Regions from separate parts of the Blautia ammoniilytica genome, predicted to be linked through region 4. Evidence: riboswitches for the same ligand, from Rfam matches in the RefSeq annotation. Region 4 holds a riboswitch; each other region holds the start of a gene.
What was found. A riboswitch is a leader RNA that binds a small molecule or an ion and turns the genes downstream of it on or off. The one in region 4 is predicted to bind cobalamin.
Positions count from the first base shown of each region.

Region 1: another riboswitch for cobalamin. It lies ahead of OCV61_RS08180 (sirohydrochlorin cobaltochelatase); the one in region 4 lies ahead of OCV61_RS01965 (Ig-like domain-containing protein).
Region 2: another riboswitch for cobalamin. It lies ahead of OCV61_RS00225 (cysteine-rich small domain-containing protein); the one in region 4 lies ahead of OCV61_RS01965 (Ig-like domain-containing protein).
Region 3: another riboswitch for cobalamin. It lies ahead of OCV61_RS11530 (hypothetical protein); the one in region 4 lies ahead of OCV61_RS01965 (Ig-like domain-containing protein).

Region 1 covers NZ_JAOQJL010000013.1:56,100-61,875, reverse strand. Annotated here, with positions in the region: gene OCV61_RS08195 (glycosyltransferase family 2 protein) at 1-200, opposite strand, end outside; gene OCV61_RS08190 (D-alanyl-D-alanine carboxypeptidase family protein) at 438-1,709, shown strand; gene OCV61_RS08185 (hypothetical protein) at 1,908-2,483, opposite strand; gene OCV61_RS08180 (sirohydrochlorin cobaltochelatase) at 2,534-3,820, opposite strand; cobalamin riboswitch at 4,017-4,191, opposite strand; gene OCV61_RS08175 (YfhO family protein) at 4,221-5,776, opposite strand, start outside.
Region 2 covers NZ_JAOQJL010000001.1:51,248-57,023, forward strand. Annotated here, with positions in the region: gene OCV61_RS00215 (N-acetylmuramoyl-L-alanine amidase family protein) at 24-1,556, shown strand; gene OCV61_RS00220 (C40 family peptidase) at 1,816-3,156, shown strand; cobalamin riboswitch at 3,345-3,535, shown strand; gene OCV61_RS00225 (cysteine-rich small domain-containing protein) at 3,777-4,085, shown strand; gene OCV61_RS00230 (phosphatase) at 4,297-5,010, opposite strand; gene OCV61_RS00235 (class II aldolase/adducin family protein) at 5,251-5,776, shown strand, end outside.
Region 3 covers NZ_JAOQJL010000022.1:28,728-34,503, reverse strand. Annotated here, with positions in the region: gene OCV61_RS11535 (Ig-like domain-containing protein) at 1-2,045, opposite strand, end outside; gene OCV61_RS11530 (hypothetical protein) at 2,082-2,309, opposite strand; cobalamin riboswitch at 2,629-2,818, opposite strand; gene OCV61_RS11525 (DegV family protein) at 2,936-3,814, opposite strand; gene OCV61_RS11520 (TetR/AcrR family transcriptional regulator) at 4,116-4,652, shown strand; gene OCV61_RS11515 (COG2426 family protein) at 4,782-5,258, shown strand; gene OCV61_RS11510 (flavodoxin family protein) at 5,312-5,776, shown strand, end outside.
Region 4 covers NZ_JAOQJL010000003.1:20,772-26,547, reverse strand. Annotated here, with positions in the region: gene OCV61_RS01970 (VanW family protein) at 1-944, shown strand, start outside; cobalamin riboswitch at 1,069-1,297, shown strand; gene OCV61_RS01965 (Ig-like domain-containing protein) at 1,485-3,269, shown strand; gene OCV61_RS01960 (hypothetical protein) at 3,400-5,776, shown strand, end outside.

The sequences.
Region 1 (5,776 bases), on a different contig from region 4:
GTCTCATCCGGAATATATGCTTCATACCAGGGTCCATACGGAACCTCCTCAGGCTCAAACCGTTCGTGAAGACGGATCCAGAATTCCCTGGGGCCATAATGCTTCAGATAGCGAAGCCCTTTCTGGATGGTATAGGGAGACAGCTTCTTCAGCAGACGTCCCCATTGGATCTTCATCCCTGACGATTTTTGTTTACTCATATTTTCTTTCCTCTGTTTTATTATTACTGTACATTTTAACATTCTACTATATTTTTTGCAAGAAATGGAGTAAATGTGATATACTATTTCTGATTACAGATATGCTATGATAAAAATATTAAGCTGTAATCGTCTGAAACAGCTGACAAATATTCAAATCGAGCTGTTACTCACCACCTGAAAGAGGTGTGAGTCTTCTCGACTGAGATAAAAATATAACAGGAGATAATCTATACAATGAAAAAGCAAAAGAAATCCCCCAGCAGAAAACGGACTGTTTTTTCCCTTCTGCTCTCTGCCGGGCTGTCTGCTTCCCTGATCCTGGGAAGCCCTGCCTTTGCAGAAGAGGCTGCTACAGATACTGCTGCCTCAAGTATCACCACCAACCAGATTTCAGGATGGCCCCAAGGGCCTGAGATCACTTCCGAAGCCGCTGTGATCCTTGAAGACAGCACCGGTACTACCCTGTACGCCAAGAATATGGATGAGGTTCTTTATCCCGGGAGCACCGTCAAGATCATGACCTGTCTTCTTGCTTTAGAGAACAGCAATCTTACAGATGAAGTGACCATGACTGCTACCGGCGTTTCCGGTGTTACCGATGGAGGGGCCAATATTTCCGCACAGCTGGATGAAGTTTTTACCATGGAACAATGCCTGTATGCCATCATGGTTGCCTCTGCCAACGATATTGCCCTTCAGGTTGCAGAGCATGTCGGCGGATCCGTTGAAAACTTTGTTGCCATGATGAATACCAGAGCTGCCCAGCTTGGCTGTACCAACACAGTATTCACCAACCCTACCGGGCTTCCTGATGAGAATCAGCATACCACAGCCCATGATATGGCCTTGATCATGAAGGCAGCTACAGAGAATCCTTCCTTTTCTCCTATTGCCAGTGCGAATACCTACACCATTCCGGCGACCAATGTATCCGGTGGAGCCAGGTCACTTACCAGCAAGTTCACCATGACCAACAACAGTTCAGATGCTTACTACCAGGGCTGTCTTGGCGGCAAGGAAGGATTTACAGAAGCTTCCCAAAGCACACTTGTATGCAGTGCACAGCGCAATGATGTTACATTGATCTGCGTTATTTTAAAAGGTGCCTCCGGCCAGACAGATGATGAAGCCATCACTCTTCTGGATTACGGATTTTCCAATTTCCAGCTTCTTACCTTAGGTCAGGATGATTTTTCCCTGATGTCCGGAGGACAGGTGATCGTACCTGCCGGTGCCTCAGAGGACAGCCTGACTGTTCAGGATACACCGGCAGGCGACCAGGTGAACCGCACTTACTTCTACAGCGGCGTTCAGGTTGGTACTGCTGTAATGGAGCCGGAACAGGAACAGGACACCTCTCTTTATACCAACGGACAGGCGAATATGGAAGCCGCAAAGGCCTATTCCCAGTCCACCTCCTACGTGCCTTATGCAGTGATCGGAGGCGTGGCATTCCTGATCCTTCTTCTGTTGTTTATCAAAATGATCAAGATCATCAAGTCCTGATATCAAGGTGCAAAAGTGTAAATCCCCTGCGCCTGTTTAATCAATAAAGGATGCATAATAAAGCAAATATATCCACCATATTCAAATCGAGCTGTTACTCACCACCTGAAAGAGGTGGGAGTCTTCTCGACAGAGATAAAAGCCAGCCGAAACGCGATCGGCTGGCTTTCATATATGGTGGATATATCTGCTTAATGATTATTCTGCATCCTCGGTATCTTCAGCTGCATTCTCGGTATCTTCTGCCTCATCTTCAGCAACTTCTACAGGAAGCTTGTTATCGTCATTCATCTCCTCCGGATTGCTTACGCTTACTGTATGATCATACCATTTGCCCTTAGTACCGATAATAGCAAGGTCAAAATCCTGATCAAGAGCCTCTACAGGAACATCAAAGCCATACACTTCATCTGATAAACCATCCTTATAGGTAACCGTATCTGTGGTAGGCTGAAGCAGCTCTGCGTCATCCTTCTGTGCATCCTCAGCAAGCCCTGGGAAAAGATTCACAATGTTCTTGGATACAAGAGAGATATGAAGGGTCATTTTGCCGTCTTCTACAGTAAGCTGGCCTTTGCCCTCGCATGCCTCATTTGTGTGGAACATGCTGCTGTCTGTATTAAAGTCAACAATGTAAACTCCATCCTCCAGATCCTGTGTATCGGATGCTTCTTCTTTGGTGTCTGCTGCCTCTGCCCATACCGGCAGTGTCATAGGAACTGTCATAGCAGAAATACTTAATGCTGATACTAAAATGGCTAATGAACGCTTCATAACTTTCTTTTCTCCTTTATGATGATGTGGTCAAATGGCCACATGTCCGTTTATTTTGCTAAGCTGTCGATAGCTGCTTTTGTATGCTCTACATACAGCTGTTCTACTGCATCGATTCTTCCAAGTCCTTCGATCTGGCAGTCTACGCTGTCAAATTCTCCGGATGCCTCAAACATGCTCTTCCAGGAATCGTCGTCATCTCCAGCCATATCATTGTTTGCATGATCACCTGCAACAACCATCAGCGGACGAAGAATCACTTTCTTGAAACCAGCATCTTTTACTTTAGCGATTACAGCATCGCATGCTGTGTCTTCCGGCTCACCCTCTACAGTACCGATGAATGCGTTTGTAAATCCAAGGTTCTCCATCTGTGTCTGCATCTGGTCGTAAGTAACATTTGCTGTATGGGATGTTCCATGACCCATAAATACGAAAGCTGTACCATCTTCAGCAGCAGCTTCCATGCTGTCATAATCTGCAGTCTTTACAGCCTCATCTGTGATAGCTTTTGCTACAGCTTCTTTATCCTCATTGATCACTGTAGCATCTTCTCCAACCTCACCCAGCATTGGCTCTGCAATAGCTACAGACTCGAATTTGTCTTTATATTCCTCAATAGCAGCTGTCATCTCATCATACTCTGCGCCATGCATCAGGTGTGTAGGCTGTACAACCAGATTCTTAACTCCGTTTGCAACTGCACGGTCAAGTGCCTGCTGCATATTATCGATATGCTCATCATCTCTTGCCTGTACATGGTTGATGATGATCTGAGCTGTAAATGCCCTTCTTACAGACCAGTCCGGATATGCTTCCTGAAGTGCATCCTCGATACCCTTGATATCCTGTGCACGGCTATCATTAAAAGAAGTACCAAAGCTTACAACCAGAAGCTCATTCTCACCGATCTCATCCTGGTTTCTCGGATCATCCTTGGAAGCGTCTCCTGTATCTCTTCCGAAATACTCAGGGCTTGCCTCTTCTCCCTCTACCAGTTCCTTCTGTGCATCTGTCAGTGCATCCCATGCTTCTTTTGCTTCTGTGCACTGTGCATCTGTATCGTCTGTTCTCTCCTGTACGTAGATCGCATCAATAAGAGCTGCCACTTTATCTGCTGCCTCCTGGTCTGCGTCCTCAGCAGATGCATCATCTGTTTCCTCTGCATCGTCTGCTGCTTCTGCGTCGTCTGTTGCTTCTGCGTCGTCTGCTGCTTCTGTGTCGTCTGTTGCCTCTGCTGCGTCTTCTGTCTCTGCAAATGCTGCTGTTGCTGCACATGTCATGCTTGCTGCCATAGATACAGACAGGATCAGTGCCATAATTGTTTTGCGCTTCATTATTTTTTCCTCTTTTTTTCGTATTTCCGGACGAACTATGCATAAAAACAGCGGTCACATTTCTGCGACCGCAATGCTTCTCATCAACACATTCGTTCCTTTTGTCAGATGCTTCTCCCTCTTCGCAGAAGTATACCGACAGTAAACTATATGATCATATAATGTTATGAGAATACTGGTTCTGTGTCCCGCAGATCCACAATCCCACGCAAAGGCAGTTCTCCTGACTTCGTTCTACACTGCTTCCCCTTCCCGGTCTCCCAGTGGGCTCTGAAGCAGCTCCCTTACACAGTGACGGCATCGTTCCGGATTCACACCGGATTCTCTTTTACGCATCATGAAATGATGCTACCTATGCGCTACAACTTTATACATATTCAATTCGGATATCTAATAGTTATCATATAATTGTGTCTTTTCTATGAACAAAAAATGTATATACAGTAAACATAAGATAGATAATCCAGAATGCCAGACTTAGCAGGATTCCTTCTTTCAGCAATGGTGCATGATAAGTAAGGGTAAGGGCATGATTTCCTTCTTTTACTTTACATGCAAGGAAGCCTAAGTCCCCTTTCTGCAGCTTTGTGTCTTCTCCATCGATCTTAAGGCTCCATCCATCCTCATAAGGAATCATAAAAAGTACATATCCATCTGAAGCCGCTTGGATACTGCCTGTTACCAGTGTGTCCTTCTGAGGGGCATCCAGCACAACCTTTGATTCCTTCTTTGCCTGGGATTTTCCAAGGCCTGCCGCACTTTCCCTGTCTTCTCCATCCTCCAGCACAATGGCATTACTTAAAAACTTCTTCCGGATCTTTTTATCCGCTTCCCGCAGGCTGCTTTCTGATACCGTTTCATCATAAAACCTTGCCACATCGCTTTCCCGTACATTTTGATACAGATACATACTGCCAAACTGACGGATCAGCGTATATTTGCTGCTATCCAGGCTGCTATTCTTGGAGATCAGGTATCTTACCCCTGTAAAGGCTGCAAACCAGTTGTTCATAGCATTATCCCAAAAGGTATACCTGTTCCGGTCTGCATAATAAAAGCTTGGGATACAGGTGTTTACAAAATCCTTTACATTGCTGTTCATTACAGAATTATAGGTGCTGACCCCTCTGTACCCCTGAGCCAGGGAATCCATGGAAATCGTCGCAGACGAAAAGTCCTTTTCCACCCGGTAAAAGCTTTTGTCTGTTTCCCTTAAAAATCCCAGAATGTCCTGGATGTCCTGACTGTAAAGCTCCCGGAAATATGCCTGGGGCTTGTCAATAAAATCTCTTGCCTGCTGCTCGGACGGATCCTCAACGATCTTCTCAAGATAATCATCCGTTACCTGCACCACTGTTTCTGCCGGTGTATCCTCTTTTTTCAGGGACATTCTGTCTTCATAGCCAACAGTTCCCTCACAGATCACATTCGCAGCCATAGCCAGTGCCAAAAGGCTAAAAAGCACCTGCTCCCCTTTTACTTTCAACCGGTTCACCAGCAAAAGTACAACTGCCATTACTGTTCCGGTTACAGCCGTGATCACTGCGTTCTGTCTGTATTCAGCAAAAAGACTGTCCTCATAGCCCATCCTGCAGGCTTTATACATAAAGATACAAACCAGAACCACACCTATAATGCTGGCTCTGCCGCCCTTTTTCAGATAATCCCAGGTCCAGGCTGCTGCCAGAAGAATCATAGGGAGCAGCAGGAAAGTATATCTGTATGTAACCGTAGCAAAAGCATTAAAGGCATAACCGCCTACAGGAAAGATCATCAGAAGCAACATAAACAAGGCTGCACCATAAGCAGTCCTTCTGGTACGCTTTGTCTCATTGCTTTTCCAGAACAAAAGCAGAAACTGCACTACCAGGAAAACTGCCAGAACAGAAACAAACAGCACCGGATCCTCATAATAATTCCAGAAGCCATAGTATTTCTTGTCTCCCAGTTCCTGCA
Region 2 (5,776 bases), on a different contig from region 4:
AGATAAGAAAAGGAAGATTAAGTATGCGAAACGTATGTAAGAAATTTAAGATTTGGGGAGTGCTTTTGCTACTGATTTTGGCTGCAACAGGATTTTCTGCCCATAAGTCCCAAACAGAAGTTGAAGCTGCTGTTAAAACCGGATTTCGGACGTATAGCGGGAAGACATACTATATTGATCCAGATGGAAGCAAGCACAAGGGCTGGCTGAACCTGAATGGTAAGAAATATTATTTTAACCGTAAGACTGGTGTTCAGGTCAAGGGCTGGGCACAGGATCGCAAGGGACGTAAACGTTATTTTACAAAAGGAACTGGCGTTATGGTCACTGGCTGGGTGAAGGTATCCAAGGGAAAACGCAGATATTTTAACCCACGTACTGGCTACATGCAGACCAAATGGCTGACTTTGAATAATAATAAATATTACTTTTTCGCAAAGTCAGGGATCGCAGCTACAGGATTTTTAAGAGATTCTAAGAGAAATACCAGATATTTCTACAAGCCCAGCGGTGCTATGGCTGTTGGATGGGTCAGTGCGTCAACAGGTACTGTGAGATATTTCCAGTCTTCTGAGAAGTCCTCTTTGGATGGGATCATGGCAGTTGGCTTTACCCAGATCAATGGGGCTACATATTATTTTGCTTCCGGTACAGGTAAGATGGCTACCGGATGGAATGATATTAAGGTAGGAAAGAAGACTAATAAGTATTATTTTGATCCTTCGTCCGGTGTGATGTATACAGGAATACAGACAGTGGACGGGGTACAGCAGGAATTTGGAGAAGATGGTATTTATATAGGACAGGCTGTGAACGACCCTAATGCTACAGCTTCCACTGGCACAAAGACCATCAAGAATTATCTGGCAGGTGCTCTTCAGCCTGTAGGGCAGGCTTTGTATGTATGGGGCGGCGGCTGGAATGATTCTACCCGTAAGGGTGTAAGTCCTAAATGGAAACAGTGGTATAATAAGTGGTTATCCAATCCATCCGGATATGATTATAACAATTACCGTGACCTGACAGCTGTCAACAGAGCAAAGGGTCTTGACTGTTCCGGTTTTGTGGGCTGGTCTGCTTATCAGGTTATGCAGTCCCAGTCTAATGTAGGATCAGGCTATACAGTTGTATCCGGTGAGATCGGTTCTTATTATAAGAGTATTGGATGGGGTACGATTGTGAATCAGTCTTATCTGTCAAAGACCGAATGGAAAATGAAGCCGGGTGACATTGGATATAATAGTGGCCATACATGGATCGTTCTTGGACAGTGCAGTGATAAGAGCTTAGTGATCATACATTCTACGCCTCAGGCAGGATGTCAGATTGCAGGTACTACCACTCCTACTGGTAATTCTAATAGTGAGGCAGTTGTTCTTGCCAACAAGTATATGGCTAAATATTCTGGATTTACTAAATTTAATTACCATCCATCTTGCGGCAATTACATCCGTAATGGTAATTACCTTAGATGGAAGAGCAGCGTACTCAGCGATCCGGATGGGTATGGGAATATGACTGCTGACCAGATTCTGTTGAATCTGTTTGGATATTAAGATTGAACCGGAATGCAGAAGGCATTCTTGGATACAGCCACGCAGGCGCAGGGAAGACCGGCCTGTGTGGTTTTTTTATATCAGCTGGGAGCACCTTTGATATTTGTTGCACTTTAATTTCTATTTGTTACAAAAAAATTAAATTTATTAAAATTAGGGGTTGCAATGATGGTAACGATATGTTAATATGTATAAGAATTAAAAATAATGTTGCAGAAATATTACGTATTAAAACAATAAAGTTACGAGGGTGATAATCATGAAGAAAAGAATCGTATGTCTCACACTTGCACTAATGATGTGTGGTACACAGGTAGTAAGCGTAAGCGCTTCCAGAGAAGATGATCTGAGAGAAGAACAGGCTTGGACAAGCCAGCAGCTGGATGCTACATATGCTCGCATGAGTGCACTCTGGGATCAGAAGCAGCAGCTGGAGGGCGAGATCGCAACACTGGATGCCAATCTTGTAGATGTGATGGTCAATATACAGACTTTAGAGACAGATATTTCCAATAAAGAGACTGAGATCGTGAAAACAAAACAGGATCTTGGCAAAGCACAGAAGGCAAAAGAAAAACAGTACGATGCAATGAAAAAGCGTATTCAGTATCTATACGAAAAAGGCGGAAGTGATGCCTGGTTCCAGATGATGATGAATGCAGACAATCTTGCAGATCTTCTTACAAGAGCAGAGTATACACAGAAGATGTATGAGCAGGACAGAAAGAGCCTGGAAGTGTATTCTAATACTATTGAGCAGGTAAAGCAGCTGGAGGAAAAGTACACTGGTGAGAAGGCTGAATTAGAAGGCATGAAGCAGGAGTACGAAGCTGAGTCACAGAATCTTCAGGCACAGCTGGATGAGAAGAGAGCTACTTCCGCAGACTGTGAGAATGAGATCGCATATGCACAGCAGCAGGCTACTGAGTACGCAAATCTTCTTGCAGCACAGCAGGCTGAGATCGAGCAGCTGGAGGCAGAGCGTATCGCAGCAGAAGAAGAGGCAAGACGCCAGGCAGAAGCAGCAGCTGCTGCACAGGCATCTAATGATGGTGATTATGATTCTACCCAGTATGATGAAGAAGGAAATGCAGTAAGCAGTTCTGAATCATCAGGCTCTGGTGAGACTCAGTATGATGAGTATGGTAATGTGATTGATTCTGAGAATACAGTAGATCCAAGCGAATATCAGAGTTCTTCTGAGTCAAGCTCCTCTGATTCTTCTTCCAGTTCCAGTTCTTCATCTTCTGGCTCTGGTTCAGGATCTTCTGTTGTAAATTATGCTACTCAGTTTGTTGGCAATCCATATGTATGGGGCGGCACCAGCCTTACTGGTGGTGCAGACTGCTCCGGATTTGTACAGAGTGTATATGCTAATTTTGGCGTCAGCCTTCCAAGAACTTCTTATGAGCAGCAGAATGCTGGAACAGAAGTTTCTTATGCAGATGCACAGCCAGGAGACCTGATCTGCTATGGCGGTCACGTGGCAATCTACATGGGCAATGGACAGATCGTACATGCTTCCAATGCGAAGGATGGTATTAAGATCAGTAATAATGCAGCTTACAGAACCATTACCTCTGTAAGACGTCTTGTATAATAGCAAATAGTAAGATATTTAGAACATATCCCCTGAGACTGGAGTGCTTTTATTTGTGCATTCCGGAACTCAGGGATTTTTATTACCCAAATTTCAGATGGCAGTTTTTGGGGGGAGCTTTTTTGGGGGGATAGAAAAATAAGCATTGACAAATATATAGTAAAAGGGTATTATGATACCAGTATAATTCCATATTGAACATATTAAGTGCTGATCATTTCTAGAAGATGACAGAAGAGGGAATCAGGTGAAAGTCCTGAGCGATCCGGTCACTGTAACAGGGAAGCCAATCTCAATATCCCATTGTGCTGATGCATGAGAAGGGGAGAGGAAGCGATGATCCTGAAGTCAGGAAACCTGCTTAGTATGGCGAGGTTAAACTTCCGTGTAAAGTGTAACAACCAACTTCGGGGAATCCGCAGCCCCTTAGTGTTGTCTGCTCTTTAATGGTAGCAGACATTTTTTATGGAATGCGCCTGTTCATGAGAATTATACCGATTAAATGGCAGGCGATACTACTTCGGATGTCCGTTCCCTCCGCGTATTTATGAACGGTTCATTTTCTACCCCGAAGTAGCATCGCTCCCTCTTTTTTACAAGAAAAACAGGAGGCGGATGGAATGGCCGGTGAATATTGGGAAGGCAAAGAATATTCCTTTTTCAGTCATAAAGAATGTGAGTTTTTTCCGTGCCACAAAGGTGCAGACCCACAGGATTTTAATTGCCTGTTTTGTTATTGTCCATTATATGCCCTGGGGGATAAGTGCGGAGGGAATTTTAAATATACGGAAAAAGGCCTGAAAGATTGTACAGGGTGTTTACTGCCGCATAAGCGCAGAAATTATGGTTACGTAACCGGTAAGTATCAGGAACTTGCAAAACTGATGGATGAGATCAGAAGCGTGAAAGCTAATGATAAACAGGAATAATAAAGGCAAGAGTAATAAAAACAAGAATAATAGTGACAAGAATAACAAAGATAAGAGTAATAAAGATATAAATAAGAAAAGCTGTTGTACGGAAAATCTCTGAAAGGAGAATCCATACAGCAGTTTTTTTTATAGAAATTATTCCGTAATGTTCCAATAAAGTAAAAAATGTAATGGAAATACCTATCTAATGCTCCTGTTATATAAAAACCTATCTTTTCATAAGGAAGGAAAGCAGTCTGGGAATCTGGCTATTAAGGATCAGATCCGGTGGAAAATTACAGTCTTTTGCAAAAGCTTCCCCATAAGTAAAATCACCGATGTGAGAGATCCCATGACTGTCACTGGAAAGGAGCACAGGAACCTGATATTGGAGACACAGTTCTAAAATCCTGCGGCAATTAGGCCTGGTATCGCCACGGTATCCATAAGGCGCAAGAGATGCCTCGTTGATCTCCATAAGAACCTGGCTATGTGCGGCAGACCGGATCACGGCTTCATAATCAAGATCATATTGAGTATTATCAATATGGCCGAGAACCTTTACACAGGGATGCTGCATCACATTTAACAGTGCAAGTGTATTGCTCTGTCTGTCTGCGGGACGAAGGTTTTGGATATGCATACTGGCAATCGCATAATCAAGGCCTGAAAGCACATCTGCTGGAAGGTCGATCCGGCCTTGTTCATCCAGGATATTAACCTCTGCACCTAAAAGCAGCTGAATGCCAAAACGCTTCCTGGGGGCTGCGGACAGGCTGCGAAAATAAGAAACAGTACCTGCGCCTATAGTAGAAGGACCATGGTCTGTGATCCCTAAAAGAGAAAGTCCTTTGCATGAAGCTGCTTTTGCCATTTGGGTAATGGTACAGGAGGTGCCATGGCCACTGGCAATAGAATGAGTGTGTATATCTGATAAAAACATAATTAAACAACTCCTTTGCTACCAGTATGACACAGCGTGAAAAGCTTTGTCAATAAAAAAAACAGGTGATTTCCTGAAAAAACAATAAAAACAACATAATAAAACCTTTAAAAACAACATAAAACAACAGATTTACCTTGACTTATTGTGTGGAATGAGGTAGAATCACAATAGAAACAAAATGTTACTGCGAAAAAGGGAGCAGGAAACGCTATATATGCTTAAGGAGGATAAAAAAGCATGGTAAACGAATATGAGATCAAAAAACAGATTTGTGAAATCGGAAAACGTATCTACAACCGTAACATGGTAGCAGCAAACGATGGTAACATTTCCGTAAAACTGAATGACAATGAATTTCTCTGCACACCTACTGGTGTATCCAAAGGATTTATGACTCCGGAGTATATCTGTAAGGTAGATGCTAAGGGAAATGTGATCCAGGCAAATCCGGGATTCCGTCCTTCTTCTGAGATCAAGATGCACATGAGAGTATATCAGAAAAGACCGGATGTAGGATCTGTTGTACATGCACATCCTGTATATGCAACATCTTTTGCAATTGCAGGTATTCCTCTTACACAGCCGATTATGCCAGAGGCAGTTATCGCATTAGGATGTGTTCCGATTGCTGAGTATGGTACTCCATCTACCAATGAGATTCCGGATAGACTTGAGAAATATCTTCCATATTATGATGCAGTTCTTCTTGAGAGCCATGGCGCACTTACCTGGTCAACAGACCTTCTTGCTGCATACATGAAGA
Region 3 (5,776 bases), on a different contig from region 4:
TGAATAGCTTCATCCAGTGTTTCTTTACTTCCTGCTGCCCACTGTCCGGCACCATCCCCTTCTGTCATTTCATCAGAAAGCTCCTTTGCAGTTGCAATGGCATCCTCAAGAAGGGCTTTTGCAGTTTCCTTGCTTAACACACCTTCCAGTTCCACTGGGCCTTCTGTTCCGGTTGCAGTCCAGTTTGCGGTTGCACTCTGATAGTTATCAGCGGCAAATGTATAAGTATATGCCACTGTTTCCACCATCGGGTAGGTACCATCCTCTGATGGCTCCACAGTAAATGTTTCTCCGTTTTTCTTATAAGTAACAGACAGAACCTTTGGATTCACAACTTCCAAATGTCCGGATTTTGCCCGGATCTTAATCGAAGCCTGGTAATTTTTCAATGCTGTAAGGGTTACAACAACCTCCTGATCTTCCAAAGGCTTGATGAATTTTGATCTTACCACCTGATAGCCTTCTGCAGTTACTCTATAAAAATAAGTATAGTTATCCCATAAGGTATAGCTTCCATCCTCAGCAGGAGTTTCACCTGTTACGGTAAGCACTGCCTCCGGAACTTTCTTGCCTTCTGCATCTACAATCTTAAAGGTAACCTTATGCCTGCTGTTCGCCTCTGCAGTCAGGGAAAGATCAACAGTTTCATCAAAGGCAGCAGTAAAGGAAGTCTGCTTTGCAACAGCATCCCCCTTTGTGCCTTCTGCAATATACCCTTCGCTTTGTGCCTGAACAGTATATTTCTGTCCGGATTTCAGCTGATAGATGCCTTCTGTACCTGTCACTTCTTCCTTTGTGGTATTGTTTGTGACTGTGATCTGTGCTTCCGGAATCACCTCACCAGTCTTACTGTTTACTGCGCGGAAAGTCACCTGACAGGTATCTGGTTTTGCTGCAAGCACAAGCTCGTATTTGTACTCAGCCAGAGGATGTGCACTGTTATCATTAATGGCTGCATCCTCCACTGAAGGATCATACAGCTTCAGTGTGGCAGTTACCTGCTGCTCCTGGGTTCTCTTTGATGTATCCAGACTATACGTCTGGGATTTTGCAGGCTGCTGTTTAACAGTAGACTTAAAAATGCTCCAGTCTGAGAAGAACCATCCGCTCTTATACTCTTTTACACTTGGTCTTTTCAGGCTGATGCCAGAAACAGCACTCTTGTAGCTGTTGTAATATGCAACATGATAGGTGCTTCCGTCTTTTGTAACACCGTCTGTTGTGGAAATCACATCATCCACATAATTCCTGTAAAGGAATTTTGCAGCCTCAGCAGCCTGATTCGGTGCCTGAACTTCATCGCTTACCTTGGTTACTGAAGAAGAAAGGATCTTCACATAATGGTCTGTCCAGGTTTTATCTGTTTTTCGGGCTGCCACCTGGAATAAGGTATCCAGCTTATCTACAGCCAACGGCCAGAAAATATGCTTTGTACCATCCTCCGATGGTCTGTAAGCGATCAGCTTATCATCCTTTTCATTGACTGCATCCAGTGCATCCCCCACATACAGTCTGTCATAATCCCCGTTTTTCAGTGTGACAACTGCATCAATCTCTCCATCCTTTACAAGCAGGGTGCAGGCTTCTGCCGGAAATCCGCTATCTGCCTTTACAGCTGCCTGGTAGGTACCATCCTCCAGTCTGTCCGGAGCTGGCGTTACCATAGGCACATTCAGCTTAATATGAATGGTATAAGTAATATCATGAGCAGCTGTCATTGCCACAGTAGTTCCTGTGATCTCCATATCCTGGTTGAGAACAGCAGGAACCTGAAAAACAGATCCTGTATATTCTGTACCTGAAACCGGCAGATACTCATCTCCATCTACAACCAGTTTATTATAGCTGCTGCTGGAAAAAACCACTGTTGCAGTTACTTTTCCTCTTGTAATGGTCACCTTCGGGCAGGTAATCGTAACTTTTCCTGAACCGCCTTGGAAAGTAAAGGATTCTGGAGTATAGGTTCCGTCCTGATATTTTTCTGCAGAACTGGCAGCCAGCAGAAGGTCATCCTGTACATATTCCTCTGTATTACCATCTGTCAACTCGAAAGACGCATCCCCGGTATCCGGATCAGAAGGTTATTCACCGCTGGTAAATACATCCTCCACATCCTCTGCTTCTCCCAGATCAGCCTGGTCCTGCACATCGGATACATCAGCGTCAGATTCCTCCTCGGTCACATCCTGAACAGCCTGTACCTCTGCATCTGCTGAAAAATCCTCTGCTGCAAATGCAGGAGATACAGATGTTACGGTCATTGCTCCTGTTAGCAAAAGTGCTAAAAGAGCATTTGACTTTTTCCTCATTGCTACTTCCTCCTTTGATAAAATTAGGTACTCGCTGCTTGTAGAGGCAGGAGTCCGCTTACATCGGATATACACGTTTCTGTGCTTTGCGTGGAATTTTAGTGAAATAGGAACATTACAAAGTAATCTCCTCTTACACACAAAAAAGCCTGCTTTCATTTGAAAACAGACTTCCTTCAATCCTTAATCTTTCTCTGTGGTATTTAAGCTGCAATAGGGGATTTATTGCAATACAAAAATACTTGTACCAGGGCGCATAAAAATCCCCCTGCCACCTTTTGATCTGATTATTTGAGTGAAAGTGCTTTCATCGGAAGTTTTTCATCGGATATTTCCAGCAGGTTTCCTGGCTTACAGTTCATCGCTTTGCCCCCTTCTCAGACTGTCGTCCAATGGATTTACTGGCATTGCTCCCTGCTTACAGTGACCGGATCGCTCAGGATTTCCACCTGATTCTCTTTTACCCTTCACAGTTAATCTGCGTAGGCACTGAAAACATATATATTCATATCATATGATAGCAACTTCTAACCAAAAATCAAGTCATAAAACCAAATTTTATATATAAATTTACGGTCATTTAAAAATGTAAGTAATTACACGGATTGTTCCGTACTGTGCACATTTTAACTAATGGATGGATCCTGTACAATGCTGAATCCCATACCGTATACTCCCGGGCCGGTGTGGCTACCTACACTGAAGGACAAATGATCGTAATAAACCTGTACCTCAGGGAACATCTCCTGGAGCATAGCCTGCCATTCTCTGGACTCTTCCAGACTCAGACCTGACCCTGCTGCCCCGATCCTTACATATTTAGAATCGATCCCTGGAAAACGTTTTTCCAGATCCTCTTTCAGTGCCTTCAGCATGATGGCTTTTGCCTTCTTCATGCCTCGTGTTTTGGCAAAAGCATCCAGCTTCTCTCCCTGGATCGTAAGTACCGGCTTGATATGAAACACAGTACCAAGAGCGGCAGCTGCAGGCGTGATCCTGCCTCCCTTTTTCAGATATTTCAGATCATCAACTGCAAGAAAAATGCTGGAATCATAGGCTCTTTTTTCCAGATCCTCACGGATCTCTCTGGCAGATCTGCCCTCGTTTGCCATATGCAGTGCTTCCATTACAGCAATACGCATAGTAACAGAAATACGATGGTTATCTGCTACCTGTACCTTTCCCTGGAAATCCTCTGCAAGTCCAATGGCAGTAGCACAGGAACTGCTTAAACCACTGGACATGGGAATATGGATGATCTCATCATAACCCTTAGACAGGATTTGCTTCCACATATCCATCACATCACCAGGGGAAGGCTGGGATGTAGATACATCATGACCTTCTATAAGACTTTCATAAAAAAAGCGTTGCTCCAGATTGATTCCTTCATAATATGTTTGTTCGTTAATGATCACCGGCATAGGAAGTAAAAATATCCCCAGCCTGTCTGCTTCTTCTTTAGTGATACCGCTGTTACTGTCTGTCATTACGGCAGTTTTCATACCTTAAGCTCCCTTCCAAAACCCTTCTGCTCTCTCCACCAGGAAGATTACTCTTCTCTAAGGAGTAAGTTATCATAGGTTTAACTTCTCATCTAACATCTTGCAAATTTTCCTGCTTTCGATATAATCAAAATAATCCTAACTGTTCAGTACCTTGCAATTATCTATCAGGAAAATGCATTCCAAAACACCTTCGGTGCTGGCTTTTGATTACAATAATCACATGTGACGAATTGTAACACTTTCCAAATAAAGATTCAATTCTTTTTTTCAAACTGTGACAATGTAAGGAGATTTGTTCATGAACATCCATAAAAAGAACCCATCCAACTTATTAGCGCGGAAGTGTATTGCAGCTGCCCTTAGTCAACTTCTGAAAGAAAAGAGTTTTTCTTCCATCACGGTTTCCGAACTTACCAAGAAAGCTGGTGTTTCCAGAATGACCTATTACCGGAATTACTCTTCCAAGGAAGATATTTTTGAAGCCTACCTGGAGGATGCCCTGATCTTCTATGATAAAGATATCCAAGCCCTTCCCATTAAGGGAAATTACTATGATGCATCCAATCTGACCCATTATTTTACCTACGTTAAAAAACACCATGAATTTCTGGACAATCTTTTCAAATGCGGATATGGTCACCTTTTCCTGAATGCCATTGATCAATATGTAATGTATCGCTGGAAGAAAGAGGATGACAGCCTGGACCATATTTACAGACTTCATGCTTTCAGCGGTGCACTTTACAATTCCTACATCCACTGGTCTTTGGGTGGTGCCAGAGAATCTCCTGAAGAAATGGCAAAGGCACTTCGCCTTGTATTCGCAGACACATAAGGCTGATCCTGCCCCTTTTCACTTGAAAATTCACTGTCCCTGGCGTATAATAGCGGTCAGATAATCATAAAGGAAAAGACTGCTGCCACACAGATCTTTGGCAGAAAATATTATGAAAAGGAGATTTCCATGAAAAATTATCTTATTGTGTTTCTGATTTCCATGCTTCCCCTGATCGAGCTTCGAGGTGCCATTCCTTATGCTGTTGGATTTGGTCTTCCTCTTGTGCCATCCTACATCATTGCAATTATCGGGAACATGCTTCCTGTGCCATTTATTTATCTGTTTGCCCGTAAGATCCTGATCTGGGGAAAGGATAAACCAGTGATCGGTAAGTTTTTCACTTTTTGCCTTGAAAAAGGTGAAAAAGGCGGGAAAAAGCTTCAGGAAAAAGCTGGAAGAGGACTTTTTATTGCGCTTATGCTTTTCGTAGGCATCCCACTTCCTGGTACAGGTGCATGGACCGGTACCCTTGCAGCCAGTCTTCTTGACATGGATTTTAAATCCAGTGTTCTGGCAGTTATGCTGGGTGTATTGATTGCAAGTGTGATCATGGGTGCTGCCAGTGCCGGTCTGTTTGGTGCTGCAGGTGCTATTTTCAGTTAAGAACAGAGACTATAAATATTTTGCTACTATATGTAAGAAAGGATGTATCACAAATGAAAGTTTTACTTTTAAATGGCAGTCCAAGAAAAGAAGGCTGTACTTACACCGCACTTTGTGAAGTAGCCGGCGTTTTAAATGCAAATGGCATTGAAACAGAGATTTTCCAGGCTGGAGATCCTTCCCAGGAAAACGTAAAAGCTGCTGCTCAGAAATTAAAAGAATCCGATGGACTTGTAGTTGGCTCCCCAGTATATTGGGCTTCCCCAAGCGGACAGATCATCCAGTTTATGGATAAGCTTTGCTCCCTTGCAGGCAAAGATCTGCTGTTCAAGCCTGCTGCAGCTGTTGCATCTGCCAGAAGAGCCGGCACCACCGCTACCCTGGACGTACTGCTGAAATATTTCTCCTATCACCAAATGCCAGTGGTTTCTTCCAATTATTGGCCTATGGTTCACGGCAATACCCCGGATGAAGTACGTAAAGATGCAGAAGGTCTTCAGATCATGCGTAATCTGGGT
Region 4 (5,776 bases):
ACAGTCTGATCATAAAGAAGGGAAAAACTGGTATTAAGGCAGATACAGATGCTTTAAAGGAGCAGCTCCTGCATGCAGCTGCCAGCTTGGATCTTGATACACAGATCCAGTGTGCAACCATTAGTGTTACACCAGAGGAGCCGGATTTCAAGGCTTATTATAGGCAGATCTATCAGGAGCCGGAAGATGCATATATGGATGAAAAGAATGATTATGAGATCGTTCCTTCCAGGACAGGGATATCCTTTGATGTTGCAAAGGCGGTCAAAGAATATGGACAGGCCAAAGAAGGCAGTGTGTTTACAGTGGCTTTTGAACAGATCCTGCCGGAGGTGACAACCGGGGATCTGACCAGCCGGGTATTCCGGGATGTACTGGGAAGCTATAATACTTATGGAGGCGGTACTGACAACCGGATCACCAATCTGACTCTTGCTGCAAAGGCAATTGATGGAATTGAACTGATGCCTGGTGAGACCTTTTCTTACAATGAAACCTTAGGAGAGCGTACAGCCGAAAGAGGGTATAAGGCTGCCGGTGTGTTTGTAAACGGACAGCATGCAGAAGGGATCGGCGGAGGGATCTGTCAGGTTTCCACCACCTTGTTTAATGCATGCCTATATGCAGATCTGGAAATTGTAAAGCGTACCAATCATTCCGGCAGGGTAGATTATGTGCCGGCTGGGCTGGATGCTGCTGTATCCTGGGGAGATCCTGACTTTCAGTTTTGCAATAATACTGAGTATCCTATCCGGATCTCTGCCACTTATGCAGATGGTTCCGTTAATGTGAAGATCTATGGTACAAAAACAAATTCCAATACAGTAAAGGTGACTACCCAGCAGCTGGATGCACAAAGCTACAAAACTTATCGTCATGTATATGACCAGGATGGAAATCTGCTGGAAACGGAGGAAATCTGCAGCAGCCATTACATCAGCTGATTTTGCGTGGCTGCTACAGAGCTGTAAACAGGCATCATAAGAATGTGTGATTTTGTTTGATTTTTCACAATTTTAAAGGAAATCGTATTGATTTCAAAAAATGCTTTTGCTATAATACAGGAAATGAATAAAGACCGTTTACAGTGTCAGCCAGGAGGCAACGATTCCGGCTGTTAAAGGGAATCAGGTGGAAGTCCTGAACGATCCGGTCACTGTGAGCAGGGAGGATACTGCAGGGACCATTGAGAAGAAGCCTGGATCCGATAGGACTCATGGAAGCCGTCTCTTCTTGAGAAGGAGCAGATATCTGTTGATCTGTGAGCCAGGAAACCTGCTGTGAATGCTGAAGATGGAAGCTTCCGACGAAAGCGATTCATTGCTATTTCTTGTATTGTTTTATTGCACATATGTTTTTGGGCTATGCATATAATGATATGAGCAATTGTGATGCCTGTTTCCAAGCCGGAAGCAGGCTTCTTTTTTGTACAGCAGTACATGTCTTCATTCAAATTGATTGGAAATAACAGGAGGATAAAGATCATGAAAAAACGAAAAATCATTCTTGCAATGCTTCTTTGCGCTGCAATGACAACAGGGAGTGTGCTTCCTGCATTTGGGGAAGATCTTGCAGCAGTAGTGGATGTACAGGATGTAACAGAGGATGAGGCTTTTGATGAGTCTGAGGAGGCAGATTTTGCTGAGTTTACAGACCAGGAGGAAGTGACCTCTGATGTATTAGATGGTGCATTTACCGCTTATCCGGAGGAAGCCGCACCGGTAGCTGAAGATGCAGAGAATCTGGGAACTGTTGCAGCACAGGGATATTATACCTTTGATTTTTCTGATGCAGCTGCACCGGGAGTGACCTGTACTGGCACAATGTTCCGGGTAGTAGCAGCTACTTTATATAGTGACAAAGATGGAGTAATGACAGCTACCATTACTCTTTCCGGCACTGGCAGGGATAAGCTTTATTTTGGAACAGCAGAGGCGGCAGAGGCAGATACTGCTAATCAGATGACTTATTCATCTGTAGTAAAGGATAGTAATGGTAAAGAACAGTATGTATTCGGACCGTTTGCAGTTGCCAAACTGGATAAGGTTATCAATGTGGCTGCACATTCCAATAAGAGTGGTTGGCAGGATAAAACGATCACCTTCAACTCCGCCAAGCTTCTTGCAGCTGCTACAGATCCTGTAGATAACAGTACAGCACTTCCTGATGGTACTTATACACCGGAGAATTTCACAGCTGCCGGCGGTACAGGTAAAGTGACAATTACCTGCCCACAGGTAATTGTTGAAAATGGCAAGGCTTTTGCAGATGTTACATTCAGCAGCAAGAAATATGTTTATGTAAAGGCAAACAATCAGTTATTTAACGGTACAGTGAATACTTCCGGCGTTACATACAGGATCCCGGTTGACCTGAATGAAGATGTGAAGATCCTTGCACTGACTACAGGTATGAGCATGGCACATGAGATCGCCTATACTCTTCATGTAACATTGAATGAGACACCGGCACCTACTGCTACACCGGCACCTACTGCTACACCAACACCTACTGAGACGCCGGCTCCCACACCTGCAGCAGTTGCAGCAACTTCATTAAAGGTTTCTGTTTCCATGCTTACCTTAAAGGCAGGAGCCTCCAGGACAGTCAGTGCCATTGCAACACCTGCAAATACCACAGACAAGGTGGTATACACTTCCCAGAATCCTTCCGTTGCTACAGTAAACGATGCTGGTAAGATCACTGCAAAAGCAGCAGGTAAGACCAAGATCACTGTAAAAGCAGGATCTAAGGAAAAGACCATTGCTGTAACAGTAACCAAAAAAGCAGTAAAAGTAAAATCCCTTAAGATAAAAAAGGCAGCCCTTACCATGAATAAGGGAACTCAGACTTATGTTTCTTATAAAGTGAATCCAACAGGTGCAACCACAACCCTGAAATGGAAATCTTCCAATAAGAATGTGGCAGCAGTAGACCAGACAGGTAAGATCGTTGCAAAGAAAGCCGGCAAAGCTACGATTACAGTAACAGCAGACGGCAAGAAGGCAACCGTGAAAGTTTCTGTTGTGGATCCATGCACCAGTGTAAAGGTACAGAGCAAGCTTACCTTAAAAGCTGGCAAGTCTGCCAAATTAAAAGTAACAACCACTCCCAAAACAACCGGACAGAAAGCAGCATTTAAGTCCAGCAACAAGAAAGTGGCAACCGTAGATTCCAAGGGAAAAGTAAAAGCCCTGAAAAAAGGAACCGCTAAGATCACAGTTACTGTAGGCAAGCAGAAAGCAACCTGCACAGTAAAAGTAAAATAAATGTAACTGTTCCGTATTTTTACAGTTACAAATAAACAATAGTAGATACAGATAAAGAAAACTGTCCTGTGAAGCATTGTGTGGCACAATATTTTGCAGGACAGATTCCTGTTTAACAGAGGAGATTCATATGAAACGTAATTCAACAAGATTTCTTGCACTTTTTTTAACTGCTGCCATGTCCGTCACTCCAGCTGTGGCAGCTTTTGGTGAGAATCAGGAGAACAGTGATCAGATCCCTGCCATTTCCCTGGCTCCCCAGCCATCAGAAATGCCGGAGATATCTGTTTCACCTACAGTTGTGCCAGAAAAAGAAGCACTAAATAATGCAGAAACCGATAAAAAGGAAGCTGTTAATGAGTCTAAAGACTCTGAAGGAGAAGATCCGCAAAAGAAAGATTCCCAGGAAAAGGAATCAGAAAAGAAGGATACTGAAAAGAAAGATACTGAAAAGAAAGATACAGAATCCAAAGACTCGGAAAAAAAAGATCCTGAAAAAGAAGATACAGAAAAAAAAGATCCTGAAAAAGAAGATACAGAAAAAAAAGACCCGGAAGAAAAAGATCCGGAAGAGGAAGATATTTTCAAGGATAAAGAGTTCAGATCAAGCATTACAGACTATACAGCAGCTGAAGGCAAGATCACCCTGGTGGTGAAAGGCAATGACAGTGTGTTTGACAGACTGTATGTAGGAAAAAAAGAAGATGCAGATAAATCAAAGGTAATAACAGGAACTACTGATACAGATGGAACCTATCGCTTTACCTTTGATGTTCCTGCAGAAATGAAAAACCAGGCTCTTTCTGTTGTGCCGGGAAACAGCAATAACGGCGGAGAGATCAAATGGTATACAGCCAAAGACTGTACCATTACAGTCCCGGATGTGGTGCCGGCTCCCACCAGTATTCCCCAACCCACAGATAGTCCCCAGCCTACTGCCATACCGGAACCGACCGCTATCCCAGAGCCGACCCAGATACCTTCTCCAACCCCAACTCAGACACCAGCTCCGGCTATTCCAAATGGAGTATATAAGATCAATGTTACCTCCAGCGCATTTATGTTCCGTGTGGTAGACTGTCAGCTTACCTCCAAAGATGGTGTGATGACAGCAATCCTTACACTTAGCGGTGTAGGCTATGATTATCTGTTTATGGGCACAAAAGAAGAAGCAGATCAGGCTGACCGCTCCACCTGGATTCCTTTTACTCCAAATGCAGCAGGCAAATACACATATCCGGTACCTGTTTCTGCCCTGGATACAGGCATTGCAGTAGCTGGACATTCCAAGAGTCATAATCTGTGGTATGACCGTATCCTTACTTTTAATTCCGGTACTTTGGAAAAGATCGCAGATCTGAATGTTCAGGAGGATCCATCTAATCCAGATCAGGAAAATAAGGATAATAGCAGTGATCCGAACAAAAAGAAGGATGACAAAAAGAAAAACAATAAAAAGGATAAAAATAAAAAAGACAAAAAAGATAAAAACAAGAAAAACAATAAGGTACAAACACCAGGAAAGGATGTGGACAAGGAATCTAAATACGAATCCGATCTTAGCGGCGGTACATCTAAGGTGGACAGCTCTACAGGGCTGAAGGATGGTTCTTATGTACCGGATAAGTTTTCCTGGTCCGGTGGAACCGGTAAGGTGCAGATCAGCTGCAGCAAGGTATCCATTACAGGTGGTCAGGCATATGCGACCATTACTTTCAGCAGTGATGCATACGGCTATGTGAAAGCTAACGGAAATATGTACTATCCGGATCACAGCGGCGGCGGTTCCACATTTGTGATTCCTGTAGCCTTAAATAAAAATAATTCTATCATTGGTATGACCACCAGAATGTCTGTGCCTCATGAGATCCAATACAGTATATTTGTATATCTGAATGGTGCAGATAACAAAAGTGACAAAGACAAAGAAAATCCTTCTTCTTCTGACAGTATGGTTTCCACTGGTAATAAAAAACTGGACGACAAAGCTCCGGAGATCACCGGTCTTGAGTACAAGGATGAAACTACTTTGGAACATGCAAAACACCTGAAAGTGTATCATTATGAAAATGACATTACACTTCTTGAGGTGGATATGACCACTGATACTGCCCGTACAAAAGAATCTGTTCAAGCAGAAAGCGAAGAAAATACAGAAGAAACAGCAGCAGTATCTGAGGACGAAGAAACAGCAGCTGTGGCTTCTGATGAGGAACAATCCATGGCAGCAGCTCCTGAAGAGGAAAGCGGTTCTTCTGCTCCGGCAGAATCTACAGGGGATAAGATCGAACAGCTTTATATGGGAAATGTGATCAAATATCTGATTGTTCCGGAAGATGCAGATGTTCCGGCAGGTCTTGATAAAGATGTGATCCTGATCCGGAAGCCTGTAGAGAAAACTTATGTAGACTCTGCAAATGCAGCGGAGGCCATGGATAAGCTGGGATTGACAGACAAGATTTCCATGATAGGATCAGACCTTACCGATCTTCCTGAAGCTCTGTCAT